Regions from separate parts of the Shewanella sp. SM29 genome, predicted to be linked through region 1. Evidence: predicted binding sites of a transcription regulator. Region 1 holds the regulator's gene; each other region holds the start of a gene.
The links. The regulator LexA, encoded in region 1, represses DNA repair genes until DNA is damaged. The targets are predictions, from matches to a motif close to TACTGTATNNNNATACAGTA.

Region 1 (4,251 bases):
TTTGTCGATGCGAGTCCAGGCCTCATTGATAAATCCTGGATTGGCATCTTTCTTAATGGCAAAGGCGGGTACCCACCAAGAATGGATGACATCCTCTGAAGTCATCAGAAAGCGGATTTTGCGGTTTATTGGTAGAACGAGCGGTTTATCGACTTCCAATAGATAGTTTTCACCCTTGGTTTCGGTGCCTTCGATTTGTGCTCTGGGTGTTGTCAGTATGCTATAAAAATCAATATCTTGATCGAAATAGCTGTAATGCCATTTCCATTGGGACCCCGTAACTTTTACGGTGAGATCGGCGTTGCTGGGATCTTCCATTGCGATTAAAGTTTTTGTCGCTGGAATCGCCATTAAGATCAAAATGATAAATGGCAGAATCGTCCAAGCGATTTCAACTTTAGTGCTTTCGTGAAAGTGGGACGCGACAGCGCCTTTGGATTTTCTGTGGTTGATCATGGCGTAAATCATGACGCCAAAGACCACTAGGCCTATTGCGCAGCAGATATACAAAATGGTCATGTGCAAGTGATAAACCTTGCCACTGATCTCGGTCACGCCAGGGGTCATGTTGAACCGCATGTCCGCGGCGGTCAACGGTGGTGCGAAAAGCACCACGAGTAAACAATACAACAATTGCTTCACAAGACTTCTCCTCTGCCAATTGCGAATAGCAACTACAAAGAAGAGCAACACAGTAAGTCTCAACTCTATGCAAACTCTTCAGTTCCCAAAAAAGCTTTTTTGACTTCAACGTGCGTTGGCGGCTGTTACTTTTAATCAAGTATTGTTACTGCTGGTAATTAGCCACGCTGGCACATACTGCTGAAATAAATCTGTTCTCTATTTTTAGTGGCGCTTCGAGTTCGATAAATACTCGATTCATTGACCACGGAAGGTGATATATCATCACCGACTTATTGACCACGGAAGGTGATATATCATCACCGACTTAACCAACCATACTTGCTGTTTAAATATTGATCAAGATCACTTATTTATCTAATTATCTGAAAAATTGCCAAAAAAAAGCCTCACATTCATAGGTGAGGCGGCTTTCAAGGTAAAAAATTAAATGAATATTTAGTGTACAGAGCTAAAAAAAGATTGCTGACCGAAGAGATTGCCTTGCTCAATGCGTACGTCGGCATGTAAGTGACTGTTTACGTCTTCAAGCACTATGCCCATAGCTCGGGCACTTTTAGCCACGATTTGTAGGCGTCGATTATCCCGCGCATCCAATGATTGAGTCCAAGTAATGACTGCACTGGACGTACCACTTGTCAGGGCTTTCTCCATCGCCCACAGGGTTTCGACTTCATCTTTAGCATGTACCAGCAAAACTCTATCCATACGCACACCTGCGCTGGCGAGCATTTGCTTGTAGCCAATACTTGGAGGGTTGATGAGCACTAACCAACGGCCCTGTTGGCTTAACTGAGCGAGTTGTGCACTCAGATGAATTAATTCTTGGCGACCTTGAGTCTTAGTTGGCATGCAGGCGATGGGCGCATGGTGCCAGTCATAGTCAGCATCACGGACTTCATCGAGCCACAGGCCCGGATGGCGGGGGGCATTGCCAAGTAGTTTATTCATAGCCAATCTCCATTACGGATCACACCGACGGCGAGTCCTTCAATTGTTAAACTTTGGAAGCCTAAATCCACTTTAATCGGGGAGTAATCTTCATTTTCGGCATGTAGATAGACTACATTACCTTTTTTTTCGAAACGTTTAACAGTGACATCGTCATCGACTCTAGCGACAACCACTTGACCATTTCTAGCTTGTTCTACTTTATGAACTGCCAGCAAATCACCTTCGAGAATACCGATATTTTTCATGCTGTCGCCCTTTACTCGCAGTAAAAAATCGGCGGCGGGATGAAACATGCTTGGGTCGACTTGGTAGTACTGTTCAACATGTTCTTGGGCGAGGATAGGTTCACCCGCGGCCACTTGGCCGATGAGCGGTAAACCTGTTTCAGTCAAATCTTCGATTTCCGCAGGTAGACGAATGCCTCGAGATGTGCCTGGCATGATCTCAATGCAGCCCTTTTTTGCCAACGCTTTAAGATGTTCTTCAGCCGCATTGGCGCTCTTAAAACCTAAACGGGTTGCGATTTCTGCCCGAGTGGGTGGCATGCCAGTATCGGCAATATTTCGTTTAATTAGCTCTAAAATTTCAGCTTGGCGTGGCGTCAAAGGTCTCATGGTGTTTCCTGTTTTTCTATACAGTTACTGTTAGTATATACAGTATTATTTGCAGCGCAAGTATTAACCACTTTTTAGCTATTTTGGAGAGAATTAGCGAATATTGCCCATAGTCTGGTATTCTATCGGGCTAGTAAACGCACTTAATTGCATAAGAATAATGCCTAAACACGACTCTCTTTGGTTGAAATCATTACGTTGGATCCAAAAACACTTAGTGCACACTATTGTGGTGCCTCAGGATCCCTTTGCCGATCTGAATCTGGATGCTTCCAGACCCCTTGTTTATGTGATGAAAACAGAATCCCTTAGTGACATAGCTGCTTTGAGCGAAATAACGGCTAAGTTAGGTTTACCAAGCCCTTATGAGCCTCTAGTGGCTAATGGTGTGACTGCGCCTCGGGTTGTCTGTCTTCAAGGGCGTAAGCCACTGTTTGGCGAACGTGCTGGTAATGAGCCTTTCCTCGAATGCTTTATGCGTTTGTTAGCCGTGCATAAGGAACGTCCTGAATTGGATATTCAACTGGTGCCCGTGAGTTTGTATTGGGGTCGCACGCCAGGGAAAGAAGACGACACTATGAAGGCGGCCGTATTTGAGCGGGAAAACCCGACTTGGCTACGCAAGTGCTTGATGATTCTGTTCTTAGGTCGACATAACTTCGTGCAGTTTTCGAATGCCGTATCCCTGCGTTACATGGCTGACGAACATGGCACCGACATGGGGATTGCCCATAAGTTAGCACGGGTTGCACGCGTGCATTTCCGTCGTCAACGTAAGGTAATGACAGGGCCTGTGCTGCCAAACCGCCAAGCACTGTTTCATTCGTTACTCAAATCTGAGTCGCTGCGCAAAGCGATTCAAGAAGAAGCCGCCAGTAAAAAGATTTCTGAGACCCAAGCGCGCGAGACGGCCATTGAGTATCTCGATGAAATCGCTGCTGATTACTCAGACAGTTTAGTGCGTATTGCCGAGCGTTTCTTAACTTGGCTGTGGAACAAGCTTTACAGCGGGATCAACATTAAAGGCGCCGAGCAAGTTCGCCAGCTGCACCACGATGGCCACGAAATTGTTTATGTGCCTTGCCATCGCAGCCACATGGATTACCTGCTGTTATCGTATATTTTGTATTATCAAGGCATGGTTCCGCCGCACATTGCTGCCGGCATTAACCTCAATTTTTGGCCCGCGGGACCTATGTTCCGTCGCGGTGGTGCCTTCTTTATCCGCCGTAGTTTTAATGGCAACAAGCTGTACACCGCAGTATTTCGTGAGTATTTAGACCAGCTGTTTGCTAAAGGTTATTCGGTGGAATACTTCTCCGAAGGTGGCCGTTCACGTACTGGCCGTCTGTTGGCGCCGAAAACTGGCATGATCGCCATGACGATGAACAGCGTACTGCGCGGTATTGAACGTCCTGTCACACTTGTGCCTGTGTATTTAGGCTATGACCATGTGATGGAAGTGGCGACTTACCATAAAGAGTTAAGCGGTAAGAAAAAGAAAAAAGAATCTGTGTGGCAGGTGTTCGGTGCCATTCGCAAATTAGGTAATTTTGGCCAAGGTTACGTGAATTTTGGCGAGCCTATTACCCTGCAAAATTTCTTAAATGAGCGTGCGCCAAACTGGCGTGCTGAGTTGGCCGATGATCCCGAACAGAAACCAAGTTGGTTAACGCCAGCGGTAAACGTGCTGGCTAATCGGGTGATGACGCGTATCAATGATGCCGCAGCCGCGAGTTCGGTGACTTTGACTAGCTTAGTTTTGCTGGCGACAGATCAAAACGCCTTAGAACGTAGTCTGCTGGAGCGTCAGCTTGATTTGTATCTGACCCTACTCAAAAAAGTGCCTTACACTTCTTATACATCTGTTGCCGAAGGTGATGGTAAGCATTTAGTGCAGCAAGGTTTAGAGCTGAACAAGTTTGTTGTTAGTGCCGATCCTTTAGGGGAAATAGTGTCTATCGAAGCGAGTCAGGCAGTGTCTATGACTTACTATCGTAACAATATCATTCACTTATTTATCGTACCGTCATTAATTGCG
Region 2 (4,251 bases), on a different contig from region 1:
ACCCAGAGCGTGAACCCGTACTCCTATATCATGAATAATCCGCTAGCAGGCACAGATCCGACGGGGTATGCGGCGTGTTCCTCAACTGGAAGTCACCTCAAAGGCCAGAGTGGTGTATTCTGCTCAGCTATTGAGTATGGCTCCGGTGACTCAGGGAAAAAGCAAACCAGATCTGAACCCACTAAAATCAGTAATGGCGCAGCTCTGGTGCAAGAGAAATTGCCTACAAATTTGCAGACCTGTGAGGTGAACGGGTTGGCAGACGTTACGGCGGAGTCAATTCAGTATATCAATTCTGTTTCAAATTATTTAGAACCATATAAATTACCAGATTATGTTGTTCAGATGGCGGAGTTTTGTAGGGGGTATCCTTGTGGCGGCAGTGGTGAAGTCATTCCTTCAATCTTTGTTGATGATTTGCTAGGATTGGGGCTCAAAAGTGTCATATTAATGCCAATGAAGGCCATTGCTACTCATGCAGATGATGCAACAGCAGTTGAGATGAGGCTGTCTGGTGTGGCAGAGAGTGCAGATAATATCCCACTTATTAATGGAAGGAAGCCAGTCAATAGCCAATATGCGGGTAGTACTCACCCTTCAGGTGTAAAGTTCAATGAGAAAGGTTTTCCTGATTTTTCACCTTATTCTAAGGCTCAGGTTGACATTAAAGGGTTGACTGGTAACTACGCAAAAGATGCAGCAATGGCTAATAAAGCTGTCGGTCTAAAAAATACGCCAGAAGGGTATCTTTGGCATCACGTTGAAAACGCTAAAACGATGCAACTCATACCAAAAGATATACATAACGCAGCCCGTCACACAGGTGGGGCTGCGGTATTACGTAATCAATAAATTCGGGAGTTTTCTTAATGAGTGTAAAATTTTCTAAACCAAAAGCTATTGAGCCAAAAGACATAGAGCTTTTGGCTCAGGCTTTGGGTTATTCCATACCTGACGACTTGAAAAAATTTTTTTTAGAGTTCAATGGTTCGAAGCCTGAAATAAATATTTTCACTGTAAGCCCAAATAATGAGTCAGGAGTTAATGAGTTGATCCCAATCTCTAAAATTGGTGGAGAGTGTAAATATTTGGATCATGTTGGGAAAAGAGTTTTCCCAGTAGCAGTGGCTGAAGGTGGTAATTACGTTGTTATTGATCTTGACCAAGGGCAATCAGTTTATTTTTGGGATCACGAAGAACCACAAAATATGATCAAGTTGGCAAGTAGTATTTATGAATTTTTAGATGCCTTGATGCCGTTTGACCCTGATAGTGTCGAGTTAAAAGAAGGACAAGTTGAGTCAGTATGGATTGATCCTGACTTTTTAAAAAGCTTGAAATAATTATCCAGCTTGTTCATGCATAAGAATAGAAATAATGAGGACTGGCATATTTTTTGTGTTTTTCAGCCCCATTTCCTTAGAGCTTTTTCTCGCCTGAAACTGGGCAATGTAACCAGCAGCTTGGGCAGTCGTGACCAGTAGAAGTGGGCAGCCTTTAACAGCCGTGTACGAAATTGGGAGCTGCGCCACTAATTGGTGGTGCTGGTGCAATTGATCGCTTCTGCTGTCTAAGAGTGATCACTTCTACCATTTTTAGCTGCTCAGTCTGCTGCGAGTTTTGACCAAATGAGTTTTGGAGATCACTCGCTTAAGTTCATGCAAGAAAATGGATAGCTTGTTTATCGGGTTTAATACTAACGTTCAATAATCGCCTTACAAATATTAATCCGAAACCAATGAATTAGAGTAAAAAATCTAGCAAGGTTTTGTCCCATTACGTGTCAGTTCTTCTGCTGGCACGTTTATGTCCAATTAAAATGACACGAAGATACTCACTCTTAATCGTCATTTGTATCCTTTGTCGTCTCTTGGCACTTATAAAGATGGAACGCCCCCTTGCGGGGGCTGGCTGTCTAGGAGCTGTTCACCGTGGTTCTAGACAGTTGCCATGAGCTTACCAAGTAATCTGCAACAAGTGGCCAATAATCTGCGGGTATTAACCAGATTTATGCAACAAAAGCGGCTATATCTGCCATTGTTTACCGATTTTCCATTACACATTACCATTTAAGAGAAAAGCAACTCGCCACCGAACCCTGATTTTTTGTGGATAACACCGCAAAGAGCGCGGCGATTACCCACCGAAAAAAGTCAGGAACCGGCAGCAGGATCGAAATTTTAGATTTTTATTTATTTACTGCTATTATTACTGATTATTTATACAGTGTTTTAGTGCTATGAAACTCATCACATGCAATGCGTGTGCGGGAATTTCGGGGTTTCCAAGCCCTGCGGCTGATTACGTAGAATTACCCTTGAGTCTTGATCAACTGCTGGTTGAGCATCCTAGTTCTACGTGGTTTGGCCGCGCAGCTGGTCGTTCGATGGAGGGGGTAGGCATTTATCATGGTGACATTTTAGTGATAGACCGCGCCGCTCAACGTCGCAACATGGCTATCGTCGTGGCGAGTTATAACGGTGAATTTACCGTAAAGCTCCTCGATGAAAAACGCCGTTTACTGGTTTCTATCGATCAACAGCAAAACATGACGTCCATTGCTATCGATGATGCAGATACCTTCTCGGTTGAAGGGGTGATCATCAAATCAATCCGACTTCATGAGCATTCAAATCTGCTAGAAAGATATCTGAGTCAACCATGTTCGGACTAATTGATGCCAACTCGTTTTATGTCAGCTGTGAAATGGTCTTTAGGCCCGACCTGCGCGGACTTCCCGCGATTGTGCTCAGTAACAACGATGGTTGTTGTGTCGCCATAAATCGTGCGGCCAAGTCCATAGGGGTGAAAAAATTTGCACCTTACTTTGAGCAGCAATATCTGTGCAAACAACATAATGTGCAGGTGTTTTCATCTAATTATGAATTGTACGCAGATCTGTCTGCAAAAATGATGCAAGTGATCGGGCGTTTCGCACCCGAGCAATACGTGTACTCCATCGATGAGTCTTTTGTGTCGTTTAAAGGCTGTGCTGCAATTGCAGACTTAACGGCACATTGTGCTCAGTTGCGCCGAACAGTTTGGCGTGAGTGCCGTTTGCCGGTGTGTGTGGGGGTTGGTGAGACATTAACCCTGGCTAAGTTGGCTAACCATGCCGCGAAACAATTGGCCCAATATCAGGGTGTTTGTGTTATCGATAACGATGCACTGCGGATTGAAATTCTAAAATTGATGTCAGTTGATGAGGTTTGGGGGATTGGACGTAAGATAACTGTAAAACTGGGCCTACTGGGTGTGCATACTGCCTATGATTTGGCGCAACTTGCGCCGAAAGTGGCGCGACAACATTTTTCAATTGAAGTCGAACGAACGGTGCGCGAGCTCAATGGCCAGATCTGTAAAACGTGGCATGATACTAAAGCTGATAAGCAACAAATATTTTCCACACGTAGCCTTGGTGAGCGAATAACTACCCGTGACTATTTACACCAAGCGTTAGCCAAACATGCAGGTATTGCTGCGGCCAAGGCGCGCGAGCAAGGTTCTCTCTGTAAATCGATGGTGGTATTTGCAGCAAACTCGCCGCATGATCAGCAGCCCGTGTATTTTAAGAAGGTTGTCCAGTTTGCCTGTGCGACCGATGATAGCCGTGAACTTTGCGCCGCCGTCAGTGAGGCACTATCAAAACTCTATCGCCCAGGCGTGCGTTATTATCGTATTGGGGTTGGCTTACTTGAGCTTTGTGCCAAAGCTTCGCAGCAACACGATTTGTTTAATGCACCGAAAAGTGATCCTAAATTAATGGAAGTCCTCGATGTGCTCAATCAGCGCTATGGTCATGATGTGTTACATGTTGCAGCGCAGGGGAATGATCAGCATTGGGCTATGCGTCGCCAGTTTTTATCACCGAAGTACACCACACGTTGGTCAGATATACCCACGATTAAGACCTAGCTGGATTATGTGACTGATCTGAACGCTACGTAATAACGAAATCATAAGGACTAGTCTCCGTAATTTAGGGAAGAATTTCATTAATCAATTTGGCGCACCAATGATAGATGTAGCTTTTCTCCCAAAAGAGATATTGGATCCTTGGTTCTTGTTCCTTTATTGTCCATATCAAAAACATCAACTTTCAATTTTTTTAGGTCGTTATCAGTTCGCACTAATTCGACCAATAAATTGGCATCTGTTAGTGATCTAATTTTTTTTAGTTGGTAAATGGTGATATGCGTGCCTGTTCCTGTATGTTTAAAATCTGATAGTTCTTTTTTTAAAGCCACTAAT
Region 3 (4,251 bases), on a different contig from region 1:
TTTTTATCGCTTGGGATAAAGGCGCATTGTGCTCACGCTTGGCCTTTTCGCGCTGCTCAGATAATGTTTGGATAAGCTTAGGTAAAATGGGCTGTTGCCGACTGAAACGTCCACCGAGAAACCCCGCAACACAGTCAGACTCTGGCAATTGCAAACCTTCAATTAATCCCTTAGGGTCAATCAAAAAGGTACGAATAATGGAGGGATATAGACTTTTAAAATCGAACACTAAAATATGCTTATAAAGTCCCGGCGCAGAATCCATCACATAGCCACCGGGGCTTTCGATCCCATCACTCGCAGGAGCATCGGGTGCGACGTAACCGGCTCGATGTAGATGCGGTAAATACAAATGATTAAATGCCGCCACCGAAGCCCCAACCCGTCCCAGTTCTAAACCTGTTAGTTCAGCTCGCGCGAGGGCGAACTCCCATAATTGAGTATAACTAAAAATATCCCACACCAGACGGCTGTCAGTAAGATTGTAATGCGCTAATGCTTGTTTATTGGCCTTAAACAACTGATCAATTTCTTCAACGCGATTATCCACGTTATGAATGGCCTTGCCTTCACCCAATAATTTCCGTGACACAAATTCCAACGAGAACCGCTCAAAATGATAGAAAGCGGCTTTGAGCCAATCGATACCATCGAGTACCACACGGCCCGGTAAAACTAAGGTTTCTGGCCGAAATTTATTATCGACTTTCCACTCAAGCTTTGCCCCTCCGCGGCCAATGGTGAGCGGAATACGGTGTAATAATGCACGGCGTGACAAGAGTGCGAGGTCAAAACTCACCACTGACCAACCTATGACAAAGTCAGGATCAAACTCATGGAACCACGCGATTAATCGATGAATGAGTGCAGCCTCATCGGCCACCCATTCAATATATTCGAAAGAGTTTGATTCAGCCTCACCCACCATAATCACTTTTTCATAAGTCTGCTTGGGACTGTCTTGATCTTCGTCTCGGCCACTGTCTTGACCATATAGTGCAACCGAATAGAGTAAACCTTCAAAACTACATTCAAAATCCAGTGAGATACAGCGCAAATGTACAGCCGCTAAAGGAGCAATACTCTTAGCCCGCTCGGCGATAAACACGGGCAGCGAGTTAGCCTCAAGACTGTCGCTAGTCGGCGCGTGTATGTTACTCGTCGCAGAGAAATGCCCTAAAAACGCCACATCCAGCGCCACAAACCGCTCGATTAAATAACGCTGTTCGGGGCGAATATCGGCTTCAAATAAAGGGATGTCGGCATCTTTAGCGATGCGCTGTAAGGTACGTAAACTATTGCTAGATTTAGCATAAACACCACTAACCGCGCCGCCTTTAAAGCTTTTGAGCGCTAACGGTACAAACCGCAATGCTTGACCCGGCGTTTGCAACTGCAAAGCCGTGACATCAGTTTGATGACAAAAACAAATGTGTTCAGTGCCTTGCACTTCCACCAGCACAGGGCCTTGGGCGGTAGCCAGATAATACTGCAACACTAAACTCCCATGGCGATGAATCGCATGGCGTGTTAAGACTCGACCTTGTACACTAACGGCCGCGGTAGCCTCTGACTTCATCGCATGGGTTCCCAAATCGCATAGCTAGTCAATTTAGATGGTTTCTCAATTTAAATGCCGCCAAATGGCAGAAAAGTTTCTTAGGCTATGCAATCACTGTTATTATGTACAGCATTAATTCGATAAAGTAGTGACGCATGTTACCTGACAATGTAAAAACCCAGATCCGCGCCATCTATAAGGATATTGCTACCGCCTTGCCTAATTTTAGGCCGCGCCGCGAACAAAACTATATGGTGGCGGAAATCTCCAAGACCCTCGCCGGCGACTACGATAAAGATAGGCGCATCATTGTGGTCGAAGCAGGCACTGGAATCGGTAAATCATTGTCTTACATCCTCGGTACCATTCCACTGGCATTAGCGAGCAAGAAAAAGGTCTGCATCGCTACCGCAACTGTCGCTTTGCAGGAGCAATTACTGCATAAAGATTTACCCTTTTTTCTTGAGCAATCTGGCTTAAATTTCCGCTTTGGCTTAGTTAAAGGTCGACAACGTTATGTATGTCTATCGAAACTGGCGATGCTCATCGGTGACGACAACAGTACACAAATGGCCATGTGGCAAACTAAACCTGACAATAGCCAAGTGGCTATGATGCATGGCCTGTTAAAAGACTATAACGAAGGTCGCTGGAACGGCGAAATCGATACCTTAGCCGTGCCGCTGCCCGATCACCTGTGGCAACAAATCGCCTGCGACAAACACAGCTGTCATCGTCAAGTCGCCAGCCACAGAAATTGCCCGTTCCATAAAGCCCGCGAAGATGTCGATACCTGGGATGTACTCATCGCCAACCACAGCTTGTTATTTGCCGATTTAGAATTAGGTGGCGGCGTGATTTTGCCCGATCCCGAAGACGTGTTTTATGTTATCGATGAGGCACATCACTTACCGATTGTGGCGCGGGATTTCTCCAGTGCGCAGGCCACGCTGAGGGGCGCATGCGACTGGCTCGAAAAAATTGGTAAAACCTGCGCTAAGTTGCAAAACCAAATAAAGAGCAACAACATTATTGCTCCTGCGCAGGCGATGCAGGATCACTTAGGCGATCTTATCGCCCAGCTCAATCAAGTGGCCCACTATTGCGATACCCAGACCAAACACTTTGCCAATCCTGAAAACCGTCTGCGTTTTGAGCACGGCAAACTACCAGAGTCATTACTCATTCTGGCTGAAAACCTTGCAGTGACCTCTAATCTAGCCCTCAAACAGTTTAATAAAATGCTGTCACTGCTGGCCGAAGCGATTAAAGATGGCGATATTCCTAAACATCAATCCGAAGCGCTATTGGCCGAAACCGGATTTATGCTGCAAAGGCTCGAAAACCTGCAGAAATTGTGGAGGATGATGGCCAAGGAAGATAAACATAAAGGTGCACCTATGGCGCGCTGGGTTGAGCTCATCACAGGTAAACAAGTGGATTATCTGTTTAGCGCTTCACCTATCGAAGTCGGCTTTATGCTGGAATCCATGCTGTGGCAAAAGGCCGCGGGCGTGGTCTTATGTAGCGCCACGCTACGCGCACTCAATAACTTTGACCATTTCGTGCATCAAGTAGGTTTGTCACTCAACGATGGCAGTCGTTATTTAGCCTTACAATCGCCCTTCGATTACCCCAATAATGCGACACTTTATTTACCCAAAATGCGCACTGAGCCGACGGATGATGCCTATACGGCTGAACTTGCCGAACAAATCATCACCCTTATTGAAGGCGAAATGGCAACCTTAGTGCTATTCGCCTCCTACTGGCAGATGGAAAAAGTGGTTGAATTACTTGAAGGTAAACTCACCACTGAGCTACTTATCCAAGGCAATGCGCCACGGCAACAGTTGCTCGAAAATCATAAAGCTAAATGCGATAAGGGCGAACCAAGCATCTTGTTTGGCACCGGCAGCTTCTCTGAAGGTCTCGACTTGCCCGGTGATTATCTGACTAACTTGATCGTCACTAAACTGCCCTTTGCCGTGCCAACCTCGCCCGTTGAGCAAGCGCATGCAGAATATGTCAAAGTCAAAGGCGGTAATCCCTTCTTACAACTGACAATCCCAGATGCTTCACGTAAGCTTATTCAAAGTTGTGGTAGATTACTGCGTAAAGAGCAAGATTATGGCCGAGTGACCATTTTAGATAGGCGGTTAGTCACTAAACGCTATGGCAAGTCCTTACTGGATGCCTTACCGCCCTTTAGACGTGTTATAGAGTAGGATTAAAATTTGGAGTTGTTACTCGAGCCCAGTCATTGGGCCCTGTTGGCAGTCATAGGTCTTATCGCTGGATTCATTGATGCCGTCGTGGGTGGCGGTGGCCTATTGTCGATCCCCGCACTGTTAACCTTAGGCATTGCGCCGCATACCGTATTAGGCACCAATAAGTTAGCCGCAAGCTTTGGCTCTTTTATGGCGGCTTGGACCTATTATCGCAAGCACCTCTTTAAACCCTCGTTTTGGTACATGGCTTTTATCGCCACCTTTATCGGCGCGGTATTGGGCAGTTTTTTAGTCTATTTAGTCGATACCCAATGGCTCGAAAAAGTCCTGCCGCTGCTGATCATTGGCATCGCCATTTACAGTTTAGTCAGCCCCAATGCGATGTCAGACGTTAACTGCCAAGCACCAACCAGCAAGCCGCCAGCCAAGCAACAATGGCTACAGGGACTGGCTTTAGGC

Region 2: the regulator LexA is predicted to act here: its motif matches at 2,210-2,229, upstream of umuD (translesion error-prone DNA polymerase V autoproteolytic subunit).
Region 3: the regulator LexA is predicted to act here: its motif matches at 1,674-1,693, upstream of dinG (ATP-dependent DNA helicase DinG).

What each region holds. Positions count from the first base shown of each region.
Region 1 is NZ_JAKKRN010000025.1:28,522-32,772, forward strand. Features, by position in the region: gene coxB (cytochrome c oxidase subunit II) at 1-642, opposite strand, end outside; gene L5L77_RS16140 (cell division inhibitor SulA) at 1,081-1,593, opposite strand; gene lexA (transcriptional repressor LexA) at 1,590-2,210, opposite strand; gene plsB (glycerol-3-phosphate 1-O-acyltransferase PlsB) at 2,371-4,251, shown strand, end outside.
Region 2 is NZ_JAKKRN010000026.1:15,646-19,896, forward strand. Features, by position in the region: gene L5L77_RS16375 (HNH endonuclease) at 1-852, shown strand, start outside; gene L5L77_RS16380 (SMI1/KNR4 family protein) at 870-1,343, shown strand; gene umuD (translesion error-prone DNA polymerase V autoproteolytic subunit) at 2,240-2,674, shown strand; gene L5L77_RS16390 (Y-family DNA polymerase) at 2,662-3,915, shown strand; gene L5L77_RS16395 (hypothetical protein) at 3,996-4,251, opposite strand, start outside.
Region 3 is NZ_JAKKRN010000040.1:5,892-10,142, forward strand. Features, by position in the region: gene L5L77_RS19955 (DNA polymerase II) at 1-1,579, opposite strand, end outside; gene dinG (ATP-dependent DNA helicase DinG) at 1,717-3,789, shown strand; gene L5L77_RS19965 (sulfite exporter TauE/SafE family protein) at 3,799-4,251, shown strand, end outside.